3 regions of the Mesorhizobium sp. M2A.F.Ca.ET.043.05.1.1 genome follow, and region 1 is predicted to be linked to each of the others. Evidence: predicted binding sites of a transcription regulator. Region 1 holds the regulator's gene; each other region holds the start of a gene.
What was found. Region 1 encodes HrcA, which represses chaperone genes, less so after heat shock. Its sites were predicted from a motif close to GTTAGCACTCNCNNNNNGNGAGTGCTAAC; they were not measured.

Region 2: groES (co-chaperone GroES) is a predicted target of HrcA. The motif match lies at 1,797-1,825, and genes of this name have one in related genera.
Region 3: groES (co-chaperone GroES) is a predicted target of HrcA. The motif match lies at 3,512-3,540, and genes of this name have one in related genera.

Annotation. Positions count from the first base shown of each region.
Region 1 is NZ_CP034446.1:5,078,497-5,086,167, reverse strand. Features, by position in the region: gene hemW (radical SAM family heme chaperone HemW) at 1-965, opposite strand, end outside; gene rdgB (RdgB/HAM1 family non-canonical purine NTP pyrophosphatase) at 962-1,654, opposite strand; gene EJ069_RS24565 (VOC family protein) at 1,654-2,064, opposite strand; gene rph (ribonuclease PH) at 2,248-2,964, opposite strand; gene hrcA (heat-inducible transcriptional repressor HrcA) at 3,112-4,209, shown strand; gene EJ069_RS24545 (hypothetical protein) at 4,281-4,478, shown strand; gene EJ069_RS24540 (sorbosone dehydrogenase family protein) at 4,596-5,930, shown strand; gene EJ069_RS24535 (LysE family translocator) at 6,432-7,049, shown strand; gene cysK (cysteine synthase A) at 7,241-7,671, shown strand, end outside.
Region 2 is NZ_CP034446.1:2,333,245-2,340,915, reverse strand. Features, by position in the region: gene groL (chaperonin GroEL) at 1-1,373, opposite strand, end outside; gene groES (co-chaperone GroES) at 1,436-1,732, opposite strand; gene EJ069_RS11285 (methyltransferase domain-containing protein) at 1,962-2,762, opposite strand; gene EJ069_RS11280 (hypothetical protein) at 2,839-3,690, shown strand; gene EJ069_RS11275 (TetR/AcrR family transcriptional regulator) at 3,702-4,328, opposite strand; gene EJ069_RS11270 (MFS transporter) at 4,449-5,633, shown strand; gene EJ069_RS11265 (D-arabinono-1,4-lactone oxidase) at 5,645-6,922, shown strand; gene EJ069_RS11260 (alanine racemase) at 6,922-7,671, shown strand, end outside.
Region 3 is NZ_CP034446.1:2,684,523-2,692,193, forward strand. Features, by position in the region: gene EJ069_RS13265 (hypothetical protein) at 1-978, opposite strand, end outside; gene EJ069_RS13270 (Hsp20/alpha crystallin family protein) at 1,407-1,916, opposite strand; gene EJ069_RS13275 (Hsp20 family protein) at 2,011-2,487, opposite strand; gene EJ069_RS13280 (usg protein) at 2,722-3,000, opposite strand; gene EJ069_RS13285 (hypothetical protein) at 3,013-3,360, opposite strand; gene groES (co-chaperone GroES) at 3,687-4,001, shown strand; gene groL (chaperonin GroEL) at 4,063-5,691, shown strand; gene EJ069_RS13300 (hypothetical protein) at 5,757-5,978, shown strand; gene EJ069_RS32750 (hypothetical protein) at 6,083-6,451, shown strand; gene EJ069_RS13310 (DUF982 domain-containing protein) at 6,432-6,749, shown strand; gene htpG (molecular chaperone HtpG) at 6,808-7,671, shown strand, end outside.

The DNA of each region.
Region 1 (7,671 bases):
GCCTCTTCCGCGCGGGTCAGGATCTCGCCGCCGGTGACGCCATGGCCCTTGGCCTCGACAAGGTTGAGCCAGGTCTCCGGCATCCTTTCCGCTATCGTCACCGTGCGGCGGCCACTCTCGACGAAGCGGCCATGCGCGCCCGGGCCGACGCCGACATATTCGCCATAGCGCCAATAGGTGAGGTTGTGCCGGCTTTCGGCGCCCGGCCGGGCGTGGTTGGAAATCTCATAGGCCGGCAGCCCATGCGTCGCCGTCACCTCCTGCGTCAGCGCATAGAGATCGGCGGCATGGTCGTTGTCAGGCAGCGTGAATTTCTTCGCCGCGTAAAGCGCGTGGAAGGGCGTGCCCTCCTCGATGGTCAGCTGGTAGAGCGACAGATGGTCGACCGCGTAGCCGATCGCCTGCTCCAGCTCCGCGCCCCACGCCTCCGGCGTCTGACCGGGCCGGGCATAGATCAGGTCGAAGGAGAGACGGGGAAATATGTCCCGCGCCAGCGCGATGGCGTGCAGTGCCTCCTCGACATTGTGCAGCCGGCCGAGGAAGCGCAGGTCCTTGTCGTTCAGCGCCTGCACGCCGAGCGAGACGCGGTTGACGCCCGCGGCGCGATAGCCGCGAAAGCGCTCGGCCTCGACCGAGGACGGGTTGGCCTCCAGCGTCACCTCGATGCCGGCCGGCACCGACCAGTTCCTCGCCACCGCCTCCAGCACCGCGCCCACCGTTTCCGGCTTCATCAGCGACGGCGTGCCGCCGCCGAGGAAGATGCTGGTCACCTCGCGCGGCCCTGTGCGGGCGCGCATGGTTTTGAGCTCCGTCTCGAAGGCGCGGGCGAAGCGCTCCTGGTCGACCGGCTGGTGGCGGACATGGCTGTTGAAGTCGCAATAGGGGCACTTGGCCGCGCAGAACGGCCAGTGGATATAGACGCCGAAGCCGGGGCTGCGGTCGAGCGGTATGGTCACTGCGCTCATGCGGGTCCTGATCGCGCCAGATCCAATCTGGCCAAATCCAATCGCGCTTCGGCGAATTTCTGGAAGGCGCGGGCGCGGTGCGAAAGCGCCGTCGCCTGGCCGGGCTTCCAGCCATGTTTTTCCTCGGCGCTCATCTCGCCAAAAGTCTTGTCGAAGCCATTGGGCAGAAACACCGGATCGTAGCCGAAGCCGAGCGCGCCGCGCGGCGGCCATATCAGCGTGCCCTCGGCCTCGCCGCGATAATATTCGGCCTCGCCGTCCGGGAAGGCGAGGCAGATGACTGCGACAAACCGGCCGGTGCGCTGCGCGGGTTCCGTCGCGCCGGCGTTTTGCAGCGCCGTTTCCGTCTTCTGCATGGCCATGCCGAAATCGCGTGACCCGTCCGGCTTTTCAGCCCAATTGGCGGTATAGACGCCCGGCGCGCCGTCGAGCGCGTCGGCGCATAGACCGGAATCGTCCGACAGCGCGGGCAGGCCGGTCGCCTTGGCGGCGGCGAACGCCTTGATATAGGCGTTCTCTTCGAAGGTCGTGCCGGTCTCGTCCGGCTCGGGCAGGCCGTATTCCTTGGCCGATTTCGCCTCGAAGCCGAACGGCGCCATCAGATCGGCAAATTCGCGCAGCTTGCCGGCATTGTGGCTGGCGACGACGATCTTCTTTCCGTTGAGGGAATGAAATGGTTGGGAATGCATCAGAAACCCCAGATCCTTGGCTCGGCGAACTCGATCGAATTGCCCGAAGGGTCGCGGATATAGATCGAGTGTCCGCCCTGCGGCCATTCGAAATCGCTTTCGATGGCGATGTTGTTCGCGGCGAGACGCTTGCGCCATGCGGCGATTTCGTCGGCGGTAGCCGCAAAGCAGAGATGCCCCTCGCCGGCCGTGCCATGCGGCGGCACTTTCAGCCGGGCGTCGGGCGCCGGCGGTATCTTCGTCGCCTCCGCGTTGAACAGAAGCAGCACGCCGTCGCCGCAGCGAAAGAAGACGTGGCGGCCCTCGACCTTGCCCAGCGCTTCGAGGCCGATGATGTCGCGGTAGAAGGCTTCGGCCGCGTGCAGGTCCGTGACGTAGAGGGCGGATTCGAGGATTGCGGAGGGTATCACGAGGCCCCCCTCTCTGCCCTGCCGGGCATCTCCCCCTCAAGGGGGGAGATTGGCAGCTTTGTCGTAGGCACCCATTCTGCAACGCCGGTGATTGGCGAAAGCCGCGGCGAAATCCAATCTCCCCCCTTGAGGGGGAGATGGCCGGCAGGCCAGAGAGGGGGGCCTAGGCTCGGCATTTCAAAACTACGCCACCGCCATCTGCTGAAGGCTCACCAGCCGCGAAATGCCTTTCTTGGCCAGTCCCATCAGCGCCGCGAACTGCTCCTCGGAGAAAGGCTCGCCCTCGGCCGTGCCCTGGATCTCGACGATGCCGCCCTTGCCGGTCATGACGAAATTGGCGTCGGTGCCGGCCGAGGAATCCTCGAGGTAATCGAGGTCGATGACCGGCTGGCCGTCATGGATGCCGCAGGAGATCGCCGCGACATGGTCCTTCAGCACCTTGGCGACGCTGACCATCTGGCGCGCTTCCATCCAGCGCAGGCAATCGTAAAGCGCCACCCAGCCGCCGGTGATCGAGGCGGTGCGGGTGCCGCCATCGGCCTGGATCACGTCGCAGTCGACGGTGATCTGCTGTTCGCCCAGCGCCTGCAGGTCGACCACGGCGCGCAAGCTCCGGCCGATCAGCCGCTGGATCTCCAGCGTGCGGCCGCCCTGCTTGCCGGCAGAGGCCTCGCGCCGCATGCGCTCACCGGTCGAGCGCGGCAGCATGCCGTATTCGGCCGTCACCCAGCCCTTGCCGGAATTGCGCATCCAGGCCGGCACTTTTTCCTCAAGGCTCGCGGTGCACAGTACATGCGTGTCGCCGAACTTCACCAGGCACGAGCCTTCGGCATGCTTGGACACGCCGCGCTCGAAGGAGATGGCGCGCATTTCGTCGGCTTGGCGTTTGGAGGGGCGCATCGAGGCTCTTTCTGTTCTTTCCCGGATTCGTTGGCGGCTTGTAGACGCATGCAGTCTCTCGCGCAAAGGAAAAGGGGCGCGAGCCAGGGCGGGTTGCGCGGGCCGACCGGGAGTCTATATCTTTCCGGTAGGAGGTTTCTCGCCGGAATGAACAGACCAGTCGATCCGACGTCGCAGTCACCCGGGCTTCAGTCGCCGGTGCTTCAGTCACTCGACATGCGCTCGCGCGATATTTTCCGGCGGATTGTCGATTCCTATCTGCGCGACGGCGAGCCGGTCGGTTCGCGCAGCCTGTCGCGCATCCTGCCCTCCTCGCTGTCGCCGGCCACCATCCGCAACGTGATGAGCGACCTCGAGCATCTGGGGCTGATCTACGCGCCGCATGTTTCCGCCGGCCGCCTGCCGACCCAGACCGGCCTGCGCTTCTTCGTCGACGCCTTCATGGAGCTCGGCGACCTTTCCGACGATGAGCGCCGCATCATCGAGGCGCAGGTGCGCGCCTCCGGTTCGGGCGCGACGCTGGAGCATATGCTGACCGAGGCCAGCCAAATGCTGTCCGGCATGTCGCGGGGCGCAGGCCTCGTGCTCGCCTCCAAGAACGAGGTAGCGCTGAAGCACATCGAATTCATCCAGCTCGAGCCCGCCAAGGCGCTGGCCGTGCTGGTGTCGCAGAACGGCGATGTCGAGAACCGCGTCGTCGACCTGCCCGCCGGCACCACCGTGTCGCAACTGCACGAGGCGTCCAATTTCCTTAACGCCCATATCCGGGGCCGCACGCTTGCCGAGGCGCGCGCCGAGATCGCCCGCATCAAGGACGAAACCAAATCCGCCCTCGACACGCTGTCGCAGGATCTGGTCGAGAAGGGCCTGGCAGTCTGGGCCGGCGCCGAAAGCGGCCTGCCGGCGCGTCTCATCGTGCGCGGCCGCGCCAACCTTTTGGAAAATGTCACCGCCCAGGCCGATCTCGAACTGCTGCGCCATCTGTTCGAGGATCTGGAGACGCAGGACGGGCTGCTCCAGCTGCTCGACCTCGCCGAGGAAGGGCCGGGCGTGCGCATCTTCATCGGTTCGGAGAACAAGCTGTTTTCGCTGTCCGGCTCGTCGCTGGTCGTCGCGCCCTATCGCGACAAGGACGCCCGCGTCATCGGCGCGCTTGGCGTCATCGGGCCGACGCGGCTGAATTACGCCCGCATCGTGCCGATGGTCGATTATACCGCACAACTGATTTCGCGCATGCTGCGTTAGGTGTATCGATATTCAGGTGATGTCGGCCTGACCGGAATCTCGACATACCTAAAGTCGCTGCGGAGGGAAAAATGGCTCTGGAATCAATCAAGGCCCAGATCGACCTCCTGCTTCAGGAAATGATCAACCAGCCCGAGGACGACCACGAGATCCAGGAGCAGCTGCGCGAGAAATTGCGGGAACTCCGCGCCATGGGCCTGCCCTTGCCGGCCGATCTCGTCGAGCTGGAAAAGCGCCTCGACGACGACCTGGATGCCGAGGAGACCTAAGCTCCGGCGCTCCGTCAAATCCGCGTGCGCAAGCTTCTCTTTTCGGTCGTTTGCCCAATATGTCCTGCTCGGAGCGCCTGACCGAGCGAGGCGTATTGGCAGACGACGGAGGACAGCATGATACGGATCGCCAGCCTTGCGGGCATTGCCTTGATTCTCGCCAGCGGTGCCTTTGCGCAGCGGGCCCCCTTGCTCAGCGGCGAAAAGGCCTTCGGCGACTGGAAAGCCGATCGTCCGGGCGTGCGCCGGCTGCTGAAGCCGCAAGATCAGCCGAAACCCGATGTGACGGAGTCCGCCGCCAATGGCGGCGGGGTCACAGATCGCCCGGAGGGCGCGAAGCCACAGCTTCCGCCGGGCTTTTCCGCCGAGCTGGTCGCATCGGGTATCGACAGTCCACGCGTGGTCCGCGTGGCGCCGAACGGCGACCTGTTCGTCGCCGACAGCCGGGCAAACCAGGTCCGCGTCTATCGCCTGGCCAAGGGCAGCGCGAAGGCCGCCGAGACGTCGATCTTCGCCAAGGGCCTGACGCGACCCTACGGCATCGCCTTCTATCCGCCGGGCGACAAGCCGCAATGGGTCTATGTGGCCAACAGCAACAGCGTCGTGCGCTTCCCCTATCGCGACGGCGACCTCGAAGCGTCCGGCGAGCCGGAGACCATCGTCGCGAAAATCCCCGCCAGCCATCATTGGACGCGCGACATCGCCTTCGCGCCCGACGGCAAGACGCTCTATCTGTCGGTCGGCTCCGGCTCCAACATCGCCGAGGATATGGGGGCGAAGCCGAAGGGCGGTGTCGAGGCGTGGGCGAAATCGCAGCCGCTGGGCGAGGCCTGGGGCCCGGAACAGGGCCGCGCCGATGTGCTCGCCTTCGACCCCGACGGCCGCAACCGCCGCACCGTCGCCACCGGCCTGCGCAACTGCTCCGGCATGACCGTGCAGCCGGCGACCGGCGCGCTCTGGTGCGTCGTCAACGAGCGCGACGAGCTTGGCGACAATGTCCCTTTCGAGTATGCGACCGCCGTGAAGGAAGGCGCCTTCTACGGCTGGCCCTGGTATTATATCGGCAGCAATGAGGACCCGCGCCACGAGGGCGCGCGCCCCGATCTCGCCGGCAAGGTCACGATGCCGGACGTGCTGATCCAGGCGCATTCGGCGCCGCTCAACATCGCCTTCTACGATGGCGGCAACTTCCCCGCCGACTATAAAGGCGACGCCTTCGTCACCCTGCACGGCTCGTGGAACCGCAATGTCCGCACCGGCTACAAGGTGGTGCGGCTACGGTTCAAGGACGGCAAGCCGACCGGCGAATATGAGGACTTCGCCACCGGCTTCGTCATATCCGACGACGCGGTCTGGGGCCGCCCGGTCGGCGTCGCCGTGGCCAAGGACGGTGCGCTGATCCTCACCGAGGACGGCAACGGCACTATCTGGCGTGTGACGTATGGTGGGTAGCTTCTCGGCAGAGGGTTTTGGAGGGCTGCCGCTTGTTGCGGGCAAATTTTACCTCCCATTTTGCGATCGCGCAGACGCTGGCGATTGGCGTAAGCCTTCCCAACTTCGTCATTCCAGGGCGGAGCAAGGAGCGAAGCGACGCGCGCAGACCCTGGAATCCATGCCGTTACCTCGGCCGTGGAATGCAGCGGAGCAGAATTCTGCACCGTTGCGGCGCGTCGAAGTCACGGAATGGATCCTCGGCTCTGCGCGCGTCGCTTCGCTCCTTGCTCCGCCCGTGGATGACGACCGCGATAGGCGTCTCGGCCAATCGCCAAAGCATGCCACCTCACCAACGCAGACATAGTCGACCGGTCAAAATTCTTCTTGCTGCGGAAACCAGCTCCTGATGCCGCTGGCGCAACAAATCCCGTCGCGAGGGAATTACCAGTGACCGGGCGCCATGATAAAAACCCGCCCCTCATCGAGCTTTCGGGAAATTATACGCCAGGTGCCAAAACCATGACACTCACCGGATTCCTCGCTTACAGCGCAGCCCTCGGCGTCGCCGCCGCCATTCCAGGTCCCGGCGTCACGGCGCTGGTCGCCCGCGCGCTCGGCTCCGGCTTCCGCTCCTCGCTTGCCATGTCGTTCGGCCTGATGCTCGGCGATCTAACCTATCTCACCGCCGTGGTGCTTGGGCTGGCCTTCGTCGCCCAGACCTTCGGCATGGTCTTCCTCGCCATCAAATGGGCCGGCGTCGCCTATCTCGCCTTCCTTGCCTGGCGCTTCTGGACCAGCGGTATCACGCCCGAGACCGTCGAGGCGCGCAAGGCCCGGGGCGGGCTGCTGTCGAGCTTCATCGCCGGGCTGACGGTGACGCTCGGTAATCCCAAGACGATGATCTTCTATCTCGCCATCACGCCGACCATCGTCGACCTGAAGACGATCACGCTCGCCGACTACGCCATCCTCGCGGCACTCACCGTGGCGGTGCTGTTCGTGGTGCTGGTGCCCTACTTGGCGCTGGCCGCCAAGGCGCGCTGGTTCCTGAAATCGCCGCGCGCGCTGAAGGTGCTGAACCGCACCGCCGCCGGCTTCATGATGGGCGCGGCGGCCGCCATCGCGGCCCGACAATAGGCTCCGGATGTCAGCCGCTCCCGGATTTCAGCCAAACCATTCCTGAAACCCACTGCAGCGGAAAATGCATTTCCGCTGCGGCGCGCTTTTCAGCAACCGCCCCACTCGGATATTTTAGGTGGCCGGCCTATCTTGCGCGGCTGAAAGCCCTATTCTGTTTTGCCTATGCCATTGCCCTGGGAGCGAACCAAATGAACAAGCCCGTCACCTCCGCGCGCGTGCCCGGCCGCGGCCGCGTCTTCAATTCGATCACGGAGACGATTGGCGACACGCCGCTGGTCAGGCTGGACAAGTTCGCCAAGGAGAAGGGCATCGTGGCGAACCTGATGGCCAAGCTCGAATTCTTCAACCCCATCGCCTCCGTCAAGGACCGCATCGGCGTCGCCATGATCGAGGCGCTGGAGGAAGCCGGCAAGATTGCGCCCGGCAAGACCACGCTGATCGAGCCGACCTCCGGCAACACCGGCATCGCGCTCGCCTTCGCCGCCGCCGCCAAGGGCTACAAGCTGATCCTCACCATGCCGGAGACTATGTCGGTCGAGCGCCGCAAGATGCTGGCGCTGCTCGGCGCCGAGCTGGTGCTGACCGAGGGGCCGAAGGGCATGAAGGGCGCCATCGCCAA
Region 2 (7,671 bases), 2.7 Mb from region 1:
CCGGCGTTCGACGCGATCTGGCGGGCCGGAGCCTGCAGCGCGCGGCGCACGATGTTGATGCCGGCAGCCTGGTCGGAGTTGACGCCGGTGGCCTTGACGTTGGCCGAGGCGCGCAGCAGGGCCACGCCGCCGCCGGCGACGATGCCTTCTTCTACGGCCGCGCGGGTCGCGTTGAGCGCGTCGTCAACGCGGTCCTTCTTTTCCTTCACTTCCACTTCGGTCGCACCGCCGACGCGGATCACGGCAACGCCGCCGGCGAGCTTCGCCAGACGTTCCTGCAGCTTCTCCTTGTCGTAGTCCGAGGTGGTCTCCTCGATCTGCTGCTTGATCTGGGCGACGCGGCCCTGGATCTCAGCCTTCTTGCCGGCGCCGTCGACGATAGTGGTGTTCTCCTTGGAGATCGACACCTTCTTGGCGCGGCCGAGCATGTTGAGGCCGACATTCTCAAGCTTGATGCCGAGGTCTTCCGAGATGACCTGGCCACCGGTCAGGATGGCGATGTCTTCCAGCATGGCCTTGCGGCGGTCACCGAAGCCCGGAGCCTTGACGGCGGCGATCTTCAGGCCACCGCGCAGCTTGTTGACGACCAGCGTGGCCAGGGCCTCGCCTTCGACGTCTTCCGAGATGATGAGCAGCGGCTTCGAGGTCTGAACGACAGCTTCCAGGACCGGCAGCATGGCCTGCAGGTTGGAGAGCTTCTTCTCGTGCAGCAGGATGTAGGCGTCTTCCAGATCGGCGACCATCTTGTCGGCGTTGGTGACGAAGTAGGGCGAGAGGTAGCCGCGGTCGAACTGCATGCCTTCGACGACTTCCAGCTCGGTCTCGGCGGTCTTGGCTTCCTCGACGGTGATGACGCCTTCGTTGCCGACCTTCTGCATCGCTTCCGCGATCATCTTGCCGACCGACTCGTCGCCATTGGCCGAGATCGTGCCGACCTGGGCGACTTCCTCGGAGGTCTTGATCTTCTTGGCGGCCTTGCCGAGAGCGGCGACGACTTCACCGACGGCGAGGTCGATGCCGCGCTTGAGGTCCATCGGGTTCATGCCGGCGGCAACGGCCTTGTTGCCCTCCTGCACGATCGCCTGAGCGAGAACGGTAGCGGTGGTCGTGCCGTCGCCGGCGATGTCGTTGGTCTTCGAAGCGACTTCGCGGACCATCTGGGCGCCCATGTTCTCGAACTTGTCCTCAAGCTCGATCTCCTTGGCGACGGTGACGCCGTCCTTGGTGATGCGCGGGGCGCCGAACGACTTGTCGATGACGACGTTGCGGCCCTTGGGACCAAGCGTCACCTTCACCGCGTCGGCGAGGATGTTGACACCGCGCAGCATGCGCTCACGGGCGTCGCGGGAGAATTTTACGTCTTTTGCAGCCATGGTTAGCTCCTGACAGGGGCTCGGGAAGAGCCCGAAAACTCAGTTGATGGAGAGGCCGAAATTCAGCCGATGATGCCCATAATGTCGGATTCCTTCATGATCAGAAGGTCTTCGCCATTGAGCTTGACTTCAGTGCCCGACCACTTGCCGAACAGGATGCGGTCGCCGGCCTTGACGTCCAGGGGCACCAGCTTGCCGTTTTCGTCGCGAGCGCCGGAGCCGACGGCGATGATCTCGCCTTCCTGCGGCTTCTCCTTGGCCGTGTCCGGGATGATGATCCCGCCGGCGGTCTTGGATTCGGATTCGACCCGGCGAACGACCACGCGGTCATGAAGCGGGCGGAACTTGGACTTTGCCATGTTGTCTTCCTCGAGTGAGAACGGTGAGAACTGTTCCTCCATCCGGCGAGGCCGCCGGATATGAGTTAGCACTCACCAAAGGCGAGTGCTAACGTGGCGCTGAGATAGGCCGGCGCCTTGCCAGAGTCAAGGCGCGCGAAAGGGGCAAGCGGCGCGAAATTTTTCTCAGGCGAAACGTCACCATGAAAAGCGCCTGCTGTCGCGGGAGACTGACGAGCAATCCCGCCCGTCAGTCTCGGCGCTTCGGCGCTCGCAGCACCAGCAGCGGGCAGCGTTCGGCGAGCCCGTATGTGCCGGTCGGGGCAACGTCGACGTCGTCGAAAAATACCTTGGCTTCCTCGACAAGCGCGCTTACCGGCGCGAAATTGTAGATGACGGATGAGTTCCGGTAGACGTCGATGGTTCCGATGACCGGCAACTCCCACCCCGTGCGTGTCGAAAGTTCGTTGCGGTCGGGAAACATCGCTTCGAATTGCTCGAGAATTCCCGTCACCGGTATGACGTAGTCCGGCGCGCCGGCGATGGCGGTCATGGCCACCCGCCATTTGAGGTCGTGAAAGGTCGAGACGCCGCCGGCCAACGCCAGGGCGCGGACATCCTGCGGATCGTCGCGTGTCTCGGGGCAGGCGTACAGCCTGATGCCGGCGCGGCCACTTGCCTTCAACACACGCGCGATCGACGCGAACAGTCTGCGCCTGAGGTCGGCAGCGCCGATGACCGAGAGGCATCCGTCGCCGATCAGTGCCTCGACGCTTGCATCGCCGAACGGGAGATCGAACCAGTCGCCTTGCACAGCCTTGTGCGTGTCGGTGTCGCCCGGCCAGATGCCGGCGATCATATCGGCGGACTCGTCGACCGCCGTCATGGCGGCGCCAAGCCCGGCGAGTTCCGGCGTCACGCCGAGCATTACGACATGCGACCGGCCAAGCCCGAGCTCGCGGTCATAGGCCCGGACGACTTCCGGCGGCGGCCTGAGCGGCGACCCCAGCAACTGCCAATGCCTGCGAATTGCATTCCAATGCTCTGTCATCCACAAACCCGCCCGTACGACACTGTGTTAGAACGCATAATCGAGGACGCTTAAGAAACCAAGCCGAGGAGGGCGGATGGCACGTATTGCGGTTATCACGCATGAGTTTGACGCGTTTGAACGACGTCGCGGGCCGTTGCTGCGTCGCGACAGCCCCTACATGCTCTTCGATCTCCTGGAGGAGTTGAAGCGCCGGGGACATTCCGTGCGCATTGTTGCGGGCACGTCGGCCAGGCCGGAGGCGGATATCGCGATACTCCATGTCGACGCGACCGTGACGCCACCCGAATATGTCGAATACGCGCGAACTTATCCATTCTGCCTCAACATCGGCGCCGCCGATATCTCGAAGCGTCGCGTCAGCGGCGCGGTGATCGACAGGGATCACGGCTGGCGAGGCCCAGTCATCGTCAAGAGCAGCCTCAACAATCTGGGGACGCGGGAGCAGACGCTCAATCGGCGATCGCGGCGCGCCGGCAGGCCGGAGCCGTTTCCCGATGCCAGGCTGCTCGATCGCTACCGCATCCACGGCTCGCTTGCGGATGTTCCCCCGGCCGTGTTCGATCGCAAGGATCTCGTGGTGGAAAAGTTTGTTCCCGAGCCCGAGCCCGACGGCTTTGGCGCCCGCTTCTGGCTGTTTTGCGGAGAACGCGAGCGTTGTACCCGGCATGTCTCGCCGCAGAACCTGGTCAAAGGCGAGGATACGATCCGACGAGAGCCGGTTCCGGTTCCCGACGAGCTTCGCGCGCTACGACGCGATCTCGGCTTCGACTACGGCAAGTTCGATTTCGTCATGCACGAAGGCAAGGCCGTTCTGCTCGACGCCAACAAGACGCCCGGCCGCGTCCGCAACCTGTCCGCCTTCCTCGCCGCCGGCAACGCCAATCTTGCCGACGGCTTTGAAGGGCTGATCCGTCAACACGTCTAGGCGGCGGGACTCTACAAAAACAGCCGCAACTGCGTGTGGATGATCGAGCGATAGTCGTCGATCGTGCGCCGGCCTTCTGCCTCGTCCTGCGTCAGCGCCAGCCGCACGACGCCGCCGGCAAGCTGGAAGATCAGGAACACGACCCGCCCGAACGCCTCGCGCTGATCCGCTTGAAGCATGGGCGCGACATGGTCGCAGAATATCTTCGCCTGGTGTCTCGTCTCGGCAATGTCGAGATGCTGCAGCGCCTTGTCGGCCTGGATGGCGTTCTGCAGGTCCTGGATCGCCGGGTCAGCCGCGACGCGGGCATAATAGTCGTCGAGCATGCGATCGGCGGCCGCCGTCACGTCGCCCAGCCCGTTTATCCGGGCGATGATCGCGCCGAAGCGCGCCCGGCTTTCCTCGGCAAATCGTTCGTAGAGCATCGCCAGGATCGCCGACTTCGACGGAAAGTAGTGATAGACGGTCGCGATCGGCCCGCCGGCCAGCGCGCCGACTTCCTTCATCGTCACCGCGTCGATGCCCTTTTCGCCGATCAGCCGCATGGTCGTGGCGAGGATCGCGTCGATGCGCTCGCGGCTGCGCTCCTGCTTCGGTCTGCGCCTGGGTTCCGTCGCCGTTCGCTTTGCACCCGTCATGGCCCGCATCTTTCCCGGAAAGTGCGAATTCGCGGTTGACAAGAAACATGATCAAGTATCAGTTTCACTGAATGCTGACAACTTGTCAGTTTTTCGATCGGGCTGCAAGGGAGGCATCTCGTGACTGCATCGCAAGCCGCGCAGGCGGAAGAGGGCGATTGGCTCGTCGGCAATCCGACGGGATCGCAGCTTGCCTCGGCGCTGTGGATCGGCTCGGTCGGCCTGCTCATCCTTGGCCTTCAGCCGGTGCTGCTCGGCGCGCTCTATACCGAAGGCCATGTCACCGGCGACGAGCTGGCACTGGTCGCCACCGCCGAGATGATCGCGATCGGCATCGGGTCGGCGATCGTGGCCATGTTGCTGCCTGCCAGGAACATGCGCTGGAAGAGCGCGGCGCTGCTCGTCCTGCTCGCGCTCGCCAATTTCTGGACCGCTTATGCCGGCAGCCCCAATGGGCTGATCGGCGCGCGCATACTGGCTGGCGTTGCGGAGGGCGGGCTGGTCGCCGTCGCCACCGAATTGATCGCCCGCTCGCGTCGGGCAGAGCGCATCGGCGGCTATTTCGTCACGCTGCAGACTTTGGCGCAATGCGCGCTGGCGCTGATCCTGGCGCTCTATGCCGTGCCCGCCGCTGGCTCGGCCGGCGGCTTCATCGCGCTCGGCATCGTCTGCCTCCTGTCGCTGGTCGTCGCCTGGGTCGTGCCGGACGATTATGCCGATCTGCCCAAGGAAGAGCAGTTCGGCAATGTGGCGACAGTGCCGGCGATCACCGCGCTGCTCTCGATCTTCTGCTATTTCATGTTCTTCGGCGCCGTCTGGGCGTTTCTGGAGCCCATCGGCGCGCAGTTCGGCATCGACGGCCGCACCGTCGGCCTGATGGTGTCGGCAAGTCTCGCCGCGCAGGTGATCGGCGCCATGACCGCGACGGTCTTTGAGGCGCGCATCGACTACCGTTTTGCCATCACGATCATCGGCATCGTCGCGGCGATCAGCTCTGTCCTGCTTGCGTCCGGCCCGGGTCTTTCGGTCTTCTGGGCGGTTGCGCTGGTGATGGGCTTCATCCTGCTCTTTATCGTGCCCTATCAGATCCGCATGGCAATCACCGCCGACGAGACGCGAACGGCGGTGCTTCTGGTTCCGGCCGCGCAGCTCTTCGGTCTCGCTATCGGCCCGATCGCCGCCTCGCTTTTGATCGATGCCGGGAATTTCCGCCCGGTGCCCGAATTCGCCGCGGCGACTGCTTTGGCCAGCGTGCTGCTGCTCGGCGTCTTCGTGCTGGTTGCCAGGCGGCATGGTCGGGCCTGAGGAGGATCGAGATGGCAAATGCCTGGAGCAACTGGTCTGGTTTCGTCACGGCTTCCCCGAAATCGATAGCGACGCCGGCCAACGCCGGCGAGCTGGCCGAGCTGGTGCGCTCGGCGCCGGGACCGCTGCGCGTGGCCGGCGCCGGCCACTCCTTCACGCCGCTGGTGCAATCCGACGGCACCATCGTCTCGCTGGAGAAGATCGAAGGGCTGGTTTCGCATGAACCGGCGGCCCACAGGGCGCGGGTGAGGGCGGGCACGCGGCTCGGCGCCCTGATGCACATCCTGCAAGGCATCGGCCAGGGCCTGCCCAACATGGGCGACATCGACAAGCAGGCGATCGGCGGCGCGCTGGGCACGGCAACGCATGGCTCCGGACCGACGCTCGGCGCCTATCACACGCAGCTCGAGGCGGTGCAGCTCGTCGATGGGCGAGGCAAGCTGCGCGAATACAGCCGGGCCGACGACCAGGACATGATCCACGCCACCGGTGTCGCGCTTGGCGCCTTCGGCATCCTAACCGAAGTCGCGATGAACAACATCGCGGCCTACCGCCTGCGCCGCCGCAAATGGGTGCTGCCGATTGGCGACATGCTGCGCGATTTCGAAAAGATGATGGCCGCGCATCGTTCGGCCGAATTCTACTACATCCCGTTTTCGGGCTATGCGCAGTTCATCGCCAGCGACCTGAGCGATGCCCAGCCAACGCAGCGGCCGACCGAGGACGACGAGCAGGGCCTGGCGACATTGCGCAAGCTGCGCACCGTGCTGCGCCGGCTGCCATCGCTGCGCCGCGCGCTGATCAAGGGCGCAGTCAAAAAGGTGCCGGCCGAGGATTATGTGCAGGACTGGCTCAACGTCTATGTCAGCGACCGTCGAACCAAATTCAACGAGATGGAATACCACCTGCCATTCGAGGAAGGCCCCAAGGCGTTGGCCGAGATCATCGCGCTGACGGAGAAGTACTTTCCGGAAGTCTATTTCCCGATGGAGGTGCGTTCGGTGGCGCCGGACGAATTCTGGCTTTCGCCCTTCCACAAGCGGCTGACCTGCTCGATCGCCATCCACCATGACGCGGCGAATGACCCGCTGCCCTTCATGCGCGCCGCCGAGCCCATCTTCCGCAAATATGGCGGCAGGCCGCATTGGGGCAAGATGCACAGCCTGAAGGCGGCGGATTTCAAGAAACTCTATCCGCGCTGGAACGACGCGCTTGCCGTGCGCCGCGACATCGATCCCGACAACCGTTTCGTGTCGCCCTATATGGCCGGCCTGTTCGGCATCGAATGATGAGCGCCTATTTCGCCGCCCTGTCCGAGGCGTTGAAGGCAGCCGAGATCTTCCGGCCCTGCCTGGTGCTCGACCGCGACCGGCTGGACGGCAACGTCGCGCTGGTGAAGGAGCGGCTGGCGCCCGGCCTTGCCGTTCGGCTGGTCGACAAGTCGCTGCCTTGCATGCCGCTGCTGTCGCATATCGCGCGGGCACTCGAAACCAACCGCTTCATGACCTTCCATCCGCCGGTGACGCAGGCCGTCCTCGACGGCTTTCCCGAGGGCGATCTGCTCTACGGCAAGCCGATGCCGGTCGGCGCTGCCAGGGCCGCGCTGACAAGAGGCGGCGCCGGCTGGTGGTCGCGCGTCTGCTGGCTCATCGACACGCCGGAGCGGCTGGCCGACTATGGCGCCTTGGCCGCCGCGCTCGACACCGAACTGCGCTTCGCCTTCGAGGTCGATGTCGGCCTGCATCGCGGCGGTTTTCGTGATCCCGCCGACATCAAGGCGCTGACGGTGCCGGAGCGCCTGCATTGCCAAGGCATCATGGCCTATGAAGCGCATGCGCCGGAGATACCGGGCCTCTTGGGCGGTGCGGCCAGGGCGCTGAAGCAGGCTTCGGCCAAGGCGGCGGAGTTCGCCGCCGCCCTCGATCCGGACCGGCGCCGCATCCTGAATATCGGCGGCTCGAAGACCGCGCTGCTGCATGGCGGCAACGTCGCCAACGAAGTGTCGATCGGCTCGGCCTTCGTGCTGCCGAGCGACTTC
Region 3 (7,671 bases), 2.4 Mb from region 1:
TTCGGCGCGCAAACCACGCATCTCGGCCTGGCTGCGCGCCAATTCGGCGGCGCTGTCGCTTTCGGCAATGCGGGCCGCCTCGGCTGTTTCGGCGAACCTGGCCTGGGTTGCCTCCAGCGCCTTCTGCAGCCGGGTTTCTTCCTTCTCGTGGTTGCCGATCTGAGCCATCAGCTCGGCAATATGGGCGGTTTCGCGGGCGTGGGTTGCCGCGAACTCGTCGAATTTGTGGCGGGCCTCAGCCTCGCGCTTTTGCGCCTGCTCCAGGTCGACCGTGAGGCCGACCTGCTTCTCGCGCAACAGCTTGTTCTCGGCGCCGCGCCTGTCGACTTCGACGGTCTTGGCGGTCAAGGCTTTGACGATCTCACCGAACTCCGTCTCGCGCCTGGCGTTCTCATTGCTCATCTCCACCAGTTCCAGGCGCACGGCCGCCAGGGCCGAGCGCAACTGCTCGCGGTCCTGGACGAGGCTCGCCTCGCGCTGTTGCCAGGCCTCGGTCGCGCCGTCGCGCTCGCGCTGCTTGCGGGCGGCGTCAAGCAATTGTTCCGAAATCGTTTTGTGTTCGGCGGTAAGAGCGAGATTAGCCAGCTCCAGCTCGTTGGAGCGCAACACGTCGCGGTGGAAGACGTTGAGGACCTCGCGCGTCATGTGATGCGCGGTAGCGATCTCCGCCAGCTTCGCCTCTATCTCCTGCAGATGGCCCTGCCCATCGCGGAAAAGCCCGGCGACGGCCTCCAGCGCGGCGAGCCGCGTCTGGGTATGGGGCGTCAACCGCGATGACGCTGCCTCGGGCTGCTGCTCTTCGGGCGGCGGATTTTCGTCGCTTGCCACGAGTTCCTGACCGGCAACGGCATCGTCTCCCGACGGCGGTTGTTCATCATCCTTCAGAACGTCCTCGAATGCTTCCGCCAGATCCGATTGGAGTTCCTGAAATTCCTTATCGACGTCCTCGGCCCGCTTGATCAGAGACTTGAAATTCATCACCACACATCCCTTACTCACGCCCCACGCGTACTTAATGAATTGCTAATCTAGCCCTTTACCTTCCTTTCGGGAAGCCTATGCAACCGAAACCGAAATTAAGGTTATCGCCGGTCGCAATCTTATGCGGAACCGCTTCCAGGTGATCTGCCTGCCGGGCATAACATATGTTAACTTCATCTCGCGATGGGTGCTGAAATTCGCCGCTGTAAAAGGGAGAAGGCACCGAGCTGCTTGGCATCATTCATCGAGCTGTTTGGCATCATTCATATGGTGGATACGAAGACTTTGCGACGGAACAGAGAAGCTCCGTCCGTCAACTTTCTCTCTGCGCGCCGCCCCTGACGACCGCGCCCCGGATCCGACTGCCGTGGCTGTCATGGAAGATTGCGCGGGAGGCGCATCGGACGACCTCCCGCGTCTCTGCATCAACTCTTGATGTCGATGCGCTTGACTTGCGACTGCGCCTTCTCGCTCTTCGGCAAGGTGACGGTCAGCACGCCATTCCTGAAGCGCGCCTCCACCTCGTCTTCCTTGACCTCGTAGCCGACCGGGATGCGACGCTCGAAGCGGCCATAGTACCGCTCCGAGAATTGCCTATCCTTGTCATCGGTCTCCGAGCGCTTCTCGCCTCGCAGAGTCAGCACGCCGTCGTCGAACAGAACTTCGATGTCTTTCTGTTCAAGGCCCGGCACCTCGGCCGTCACCTTGATCTCCTTCTCGCCGCTGGAGATCTCGACGCTCGGCCAACCAGAGCCGAGGGCGGAGACACCGCCAAAAGACGGCAACCGGCTGTCGAAGCCGCGGAAAACATCGTCGAACAGGCGGTTCACCTCACGATGCAGCGACAGGAAGGGATCGCGTTCGCCGTCGCGGAACAGGCTTGGAACCTGGTTGCCGTTGCTGCGGCCCCAGGGAATCAGGTCACGGACACTCATGGTTTCCTCCTTTCTGCTCATCGGTCTGAAAAGGCTTCCGGGTGCGCCGGGCCATCTGCCCGGCGCGTTGCGCGGGGGCGCCGACAGGAAGGCCTCAGGCCGCGTGCTTCTCGGCTTCGATCTTCTTCGTCGCGCCTTTTGGCATCGCCTTGTCGGCTGCGATCTCGATCCGGCGCGGTTTCATCTCTTCCGGAATTTCACGCTTCAGATCGATGGTCAGCAGGCCATTGACCAGGCTGGCGCCGACGACTTTGACATGGTCGGCAAGCTCGAAACGGCGCTGGAATGCGCGACCGGCGATGCCTCGATGCAGGTACTCACCCTTATCCTCGCCGGCTTTCTGGCCCGAGACCATGAGCATGTTCTGCTCCTGGGTAATGTCCAGTTCGTCCTGCGCGAAGCCTGCCACCGCCATGCTGATGCGATAGTCGTCTTCCGAGGTCTTGGCGATGTCGTAGGGTGGCCAATTGTCGACGGTTTCGATCCGGCTCGCCGTTTCGAGCGCGTTCAACATTCGATCGAAACCGATGCTCGACCGGAACAGGGGAGTGAAGTCAAAGCTGGTTCTCATAGCTACATCCTCCATTGAGCAACATAGATACGAGGAGCGCCAAGGAAGCGGCGCCCCTTGACCCTTGCCGGTCTCTCAAAGCACCGGCAAAATCCATCTGGGAATTCAGATCCGGGACGTCAAGGGCCCAACCCGAAGCCCCCTTCAAGGTCGTGAAAAGCCACCCTCTTCGCGCGCGGGCAGGCAATGATGGAAGGCGGCCGCACAACACGACCGCCTTGATGGAGCTGATCTTCAATGGATCGGGATGATCCCGTCCACGGCCCGCCATTCCGATGGCCTGATGAGCCGATGGTGGGCAACCCGGACGGAATGCAAGGCGCCCGCCAACTCGCGTTCCCAAAAGCCCAGAAAACCCCTCAGCGTGGGGAAATCCGGGGCGAGATCATAGTCCTGCCAGACGTAAAGCTGCAGCAGGCTGGGATGGTCGGGCAGATGATAATGGATCTCGGCAGTGGTCAGGCCATAGCCATTCATCTGCAAGCGGAATTCCCAGCTGACCGTGCTCGCCATCGCCTTGCGCCCTCACGCGCTCAGCCGGTCGACCAGCTGCCGGTGGTCGTCATCGGCAGGGCCGCTGGGCGACGGGGCGGTTGCGTCGAGTCGGCGCAGCGCATCCATGATGTCGTCGAAGGAGACCGGCCGCTCGGCCCCCGGCGGCTGGCGCAGCGCCGGCATCGATTCCACGGCGCAGGCGTCGGATGCCCAGGACGAAAGGATCGCCCGCTTTTCCCATATGTCGAGCGAGCCGTCCTCCAGCACATCGCGCGGGTGCTGAAAATGGCTGGCCGGCGACAGCAGCCGGTCGAGCGAAAGGTCTGATATTTCGGGAGCAAGGGAAGGAATGATCGGCGAGAGCGTCTGTCGGTCCATTTCTGTCCTCCGTCTCCAAAAACTCCTTGGTTCGGGTTCTAATTTCTCAGCGGTCCGGCGCTGCCGGGCGCCGATAATCTTGTTCAGCTCAATCGCGAATTCAAGCCTTTCCTTTGTCGGAGCGACCCAATTTACCGCATGTTTTCAGCGCGCTAGCACTCGACGATCGAGAGTGCCAAAATTTTTTTGGCACCCCCTTGAAAGTAGAAGAAGGCAAAATTAGGTCGACATGCGCGCGACGCCGAAAGGGTCGCGAGCCCCGCTCCGGTCCTCCGGTCCGGAGCGGAGGGACCTCTCGCAATCTGTTTGTCCTGAAGGAGAACGATATGACGTTCCGTCCACTGCATGACCGCGTGCTCGTCCGCCGCATCGAGGCCGAAGAGAAGACGGCCGGCGGCATCATCATCCCCGACACCGCCAAGGAAAAGCCGCAGGAAGGCGAAGTCATCGCCGTCGGCCCGGGCGCCCGCGACGAGAGCGGCAAGCTCGTGGCCCTCGACCTGAAGGTCGGCGACCGCATCCTGTTCGGCAAGTGGTCGGGCACCGAGATCAAGCTCAACGGCGAGGACCTGCTCATCATGAAGGAAAGCGATGTGATGGGCGTGATCGAACAGGCCGCGACGCTGAAGAAAGCCGCCTGACCGGGGCTTCGATCAAACCGCAACCCAGTCAATGAAAGCTGCCTAGACAAGGAGTGATCCAATGGCTGCCAAGGAAGTCAAATTCCATTCCGACGCCCGCGAGCGCATGCTGCGCGGCGTCAACATCCTCGCCGACGCGGTGAAGGTGACGCTTGGTCCCAAGGGCCGCAACGTCGTCATCGACAAGTCGTTCGGCGCCCCCCGCATCACCAAGGACGGCGTCACCGTCGCCAAGGAGATCGAGCTTGAGGACAAGTTCGAGAACATGGGCGCCCAGATGGTCCGCGAAGTCGCCTCGAAGACCAACGATCTCGCCGGCGACGGCACCACGACTGCCACCGTGCTTGCCCAAGCGATCGTTCGCGAAGGCGCCAAGGCGGTCGCCTCGGGCATGAACCCGATGGATCTAAAACGCGGCATCGACAAAGCGGTGGATGCGGTGGTCGCCGAACTCAAGACCAATGCGCGCAAGATCACAAGAAACGACGAGATCGCCCAGGTCGGCACCATCTCGGCCAATGGCGACGCCGAGATCGGCCGCTTCCTGGCCGAGGCCATGGAAAAGGTCGGCAACGAAGGCGTCATCACCGTCGAGGAAGCCAAGACCGCCGAGACCGAGCTGGAAGTCGTCGAAGGCATGCAGTTCGACCGCGGTTATCTCTCGCCCTATTTCATCACCAACCAGGACAAGATGCGCGTCGAGCTCGACGAGCCCTATGTGCTGATCCATGAGAAGAAGCTCGGTAACCTCCAGGCGCTGCTTCCCGTGCTCGAGGCCGTCGTCCAGTCGGGCAAGCCGCTGCTGATCATCGCCGAGGATGTCGAGGGCGAGGCTCTGGCCACGCTGGTGGTCAACAAGCTGCGCGGCGGGCTGAAGGTCGCCGCCGTCAAGGCTCCGGGCTTCGGCGACCGCCGCAAGGCCATGCTGGAGGACATCGCCATCCTGACCGGCGGCACGGCCATCAGCGAGGATCTCGGCATCAAGCTGGAGAACGTCACGCTGGAGATGCTCGGCCGCGCCAAGAAGGTCGCGATCGAGAAGGAGAACACCACCATCGTCGACGGCGCCGGCAAGAAGGAGGAGATCCAGGGCCGCGTCACGCAGATCAAGGCCCAGATCGAGGAGACCACCTCCGACTATGATCGCGAGAAGCTGCAGGAGCGGCTTGCCAAGCTCGCCGGCGGCGTCGCGGTGATCCGCGTCGGCGGCGCGACGGAAGTCGAGGTCAAGGAGAAGAAGGATCGCGTCGACGATGCGCTGCACGCCACGCGCGCCGCGGTCGAGGAAGGCATCCTGCCCGGCGGCGGCGTCGCCCTGCTCAGGGCGGCCAAGGCGCTCGACGCGGTTGCGGTCGACAATCCCGACCAGAGATACGGCGTCGACATCGTGCGGCGCGCGATCGAGGCTCCGGCGCGCCAGATTGCCGAGAATGCCGGATCGGAAGGCTCGATCATCGTCGGCAAGCTGCGCGAGAAAACCGACTGCGCCTATGGTTGGAACGCCCAGACAGGCGAATATGGCGACCTCTACAAGCAGGGTGTCATCGACCCCGCCAAGGTGGTGCGCACCGCGCTGCAGGATGCGGCTTCGGTCGCCGGTCTGCTCGTCACCACCGAGGCGATGGTGGCCGAAAAGCCGAAGAAGGAAGCCGCTCCGGCCGTGCCGACCGGCGCCGGCATGGACTTCTGAGACGCTGACGAGAGCCCGCTCCCGGCAACGGGAGCGGGCGTTCCGCCAAAACTTGGGAGGCCCTTATGAACATGATGAGCGCAGATGGCTCGATTCCCACGCCGACGCATCCGGCAAGCGAATTCCTCGCCTATGAAGCCGAATGCCGAAGCGCGCTGAAGCCGCTGCTGGCCGGCCTGCTCGACGCGGCCGAAGCCGCCGGATGGAACCGGCGGACGGTCGCCTCGACGCTGATGTTCCTTGCCGCTCAGCAGGTGTCGGCCACCGAAACATCCGCGCGAAGCTGAGCGAAATCGGCCCCGCCACGGCGGGGTCCGTCCAACTATGTCGCGATGGGATTTGGGCGAAGGGAATTGCGATTGCCATGATTGCAGGACGCTTGCGGGAATGCTTGAGAAGCTTGCGATGGGACGCCGGCGACCTTGCGCAGGAGCTTGGCTGTTCCAGGACCGATGCGACGCGCTGGATCGAGGGGCGCGCGCCGGTGCCGCTGGCGGTCGCCGCCTGGATCGAAGCCCTGGTCAAGGCGCATAGCGCGCTGCCGCCGCCGCGCCTGAACCAGCAGGTTTCAGCGACGCACACCACGCCGGCGGGCGCGGTCAAGGTGCAAGCCTTCCCCGGCATAGGCCAGCCGCGGCCGCATGGCATCGCCCTGCAACCGCCCTACCCGCGCCGACATATGCTGGCCGGGGGGCTTCGCCCGGGAACCGTGGCTATCCACCCGAAAGAGGGTCCAGACCATGAACCACGACCGCTTTGAAGAGCCTGTCACGGTGCTTGTCGGCATGGGCTTGCCGGCGCGGCTGGAGACGGTGGCGGAAGCCTATGCCCTGCTGCAGGATTGGCCGGCCGCGAGCAGGAGCAGCGCGCATACGATCGCGCTCAATGCCTGCAAAGCCGGCATTGTCGGCGAAATCGACGCCGAGACAGTGCGGGCAACCCTTGTTGCCTTCGCCCGCCGCCACGATATTCTGGCGCCCGACATGGTCTCGCTTGCGCCCGCGGCGCTGGCAGGACGCGCATCCACAAGCAGCAATGGCATAAGCAACAATAGCTGAAGATTCGAAGCCCGGCGCGTGCTGCGCGGCGGACAAACGACCAACCCAGGAATTCTGAATGACGACTGACACCAAGGCGACGGAAACCAGGACATTCGAGGCGGACGTCTCGCGGCTGCTGCACATGATGGTGCATTCGGTCTATTCGGACCGCGACGTCTTCCTGCGCGAGCTGATCTCCAACGCAGCGGATGCCTGCGAAAAGCTGCGCTTCGAGGCGGTGAGCCGTCCCGAGCTTCTGGGCGACGATGCCAAGCCGCGCATCACGATCGCGGCCCACCCGGACAACAAGGAGGTTGTCGTCGAGGATAACGGCATCGGCATGAGCCGCGACGAGATGGCCGAGGCGCTGGGCACCATCGCGCGCTCCGGCACGCGCGCCTTCATGGAGCGCGTCGAGGCCGGCAAGGCGGCGGAGGACACGCAGCTCATCGGCCAGTTCGGCGTCGGCTTCTATTCCGCCTTCATGGTCGCCGACCGGGTCGACGTGATCAGCCGCCAGGCCGGCAGCGACGTGGCCTTCCGCTGGTCGTCCGACGGCAAGGGCACTTATGAAATCGCGCCGATCCCGATCGAGGCGGCGCCCAGGCGCGGTACCCGCGTGGTGCTGCATCTGATGGAGGACGCCACCTCCTACACCACGCCATACCGGCTCGAAGGGCTGGCGAAGTCGCAGTCGGGTCATGTGCCGGTGCCGATCACGCTTGTCGAGAAGCCCGGCGCCGAGCCGCGCGACATCGCCGACGGAACGGCGCTGTGGGTGCGGCAGAAGAGCGAGATCAAGCCGGAGGAATATACCGATTTCTACCGCAGCGTCGCCGGCCAGTATGACGAGCCGGCCTCGACCATCCATTTCCGCGCCGAGGGACGGCAGGAATACAGCGTGCTCGCCTTCGTGCCCGGATCGCGGCCGTTCGACCTG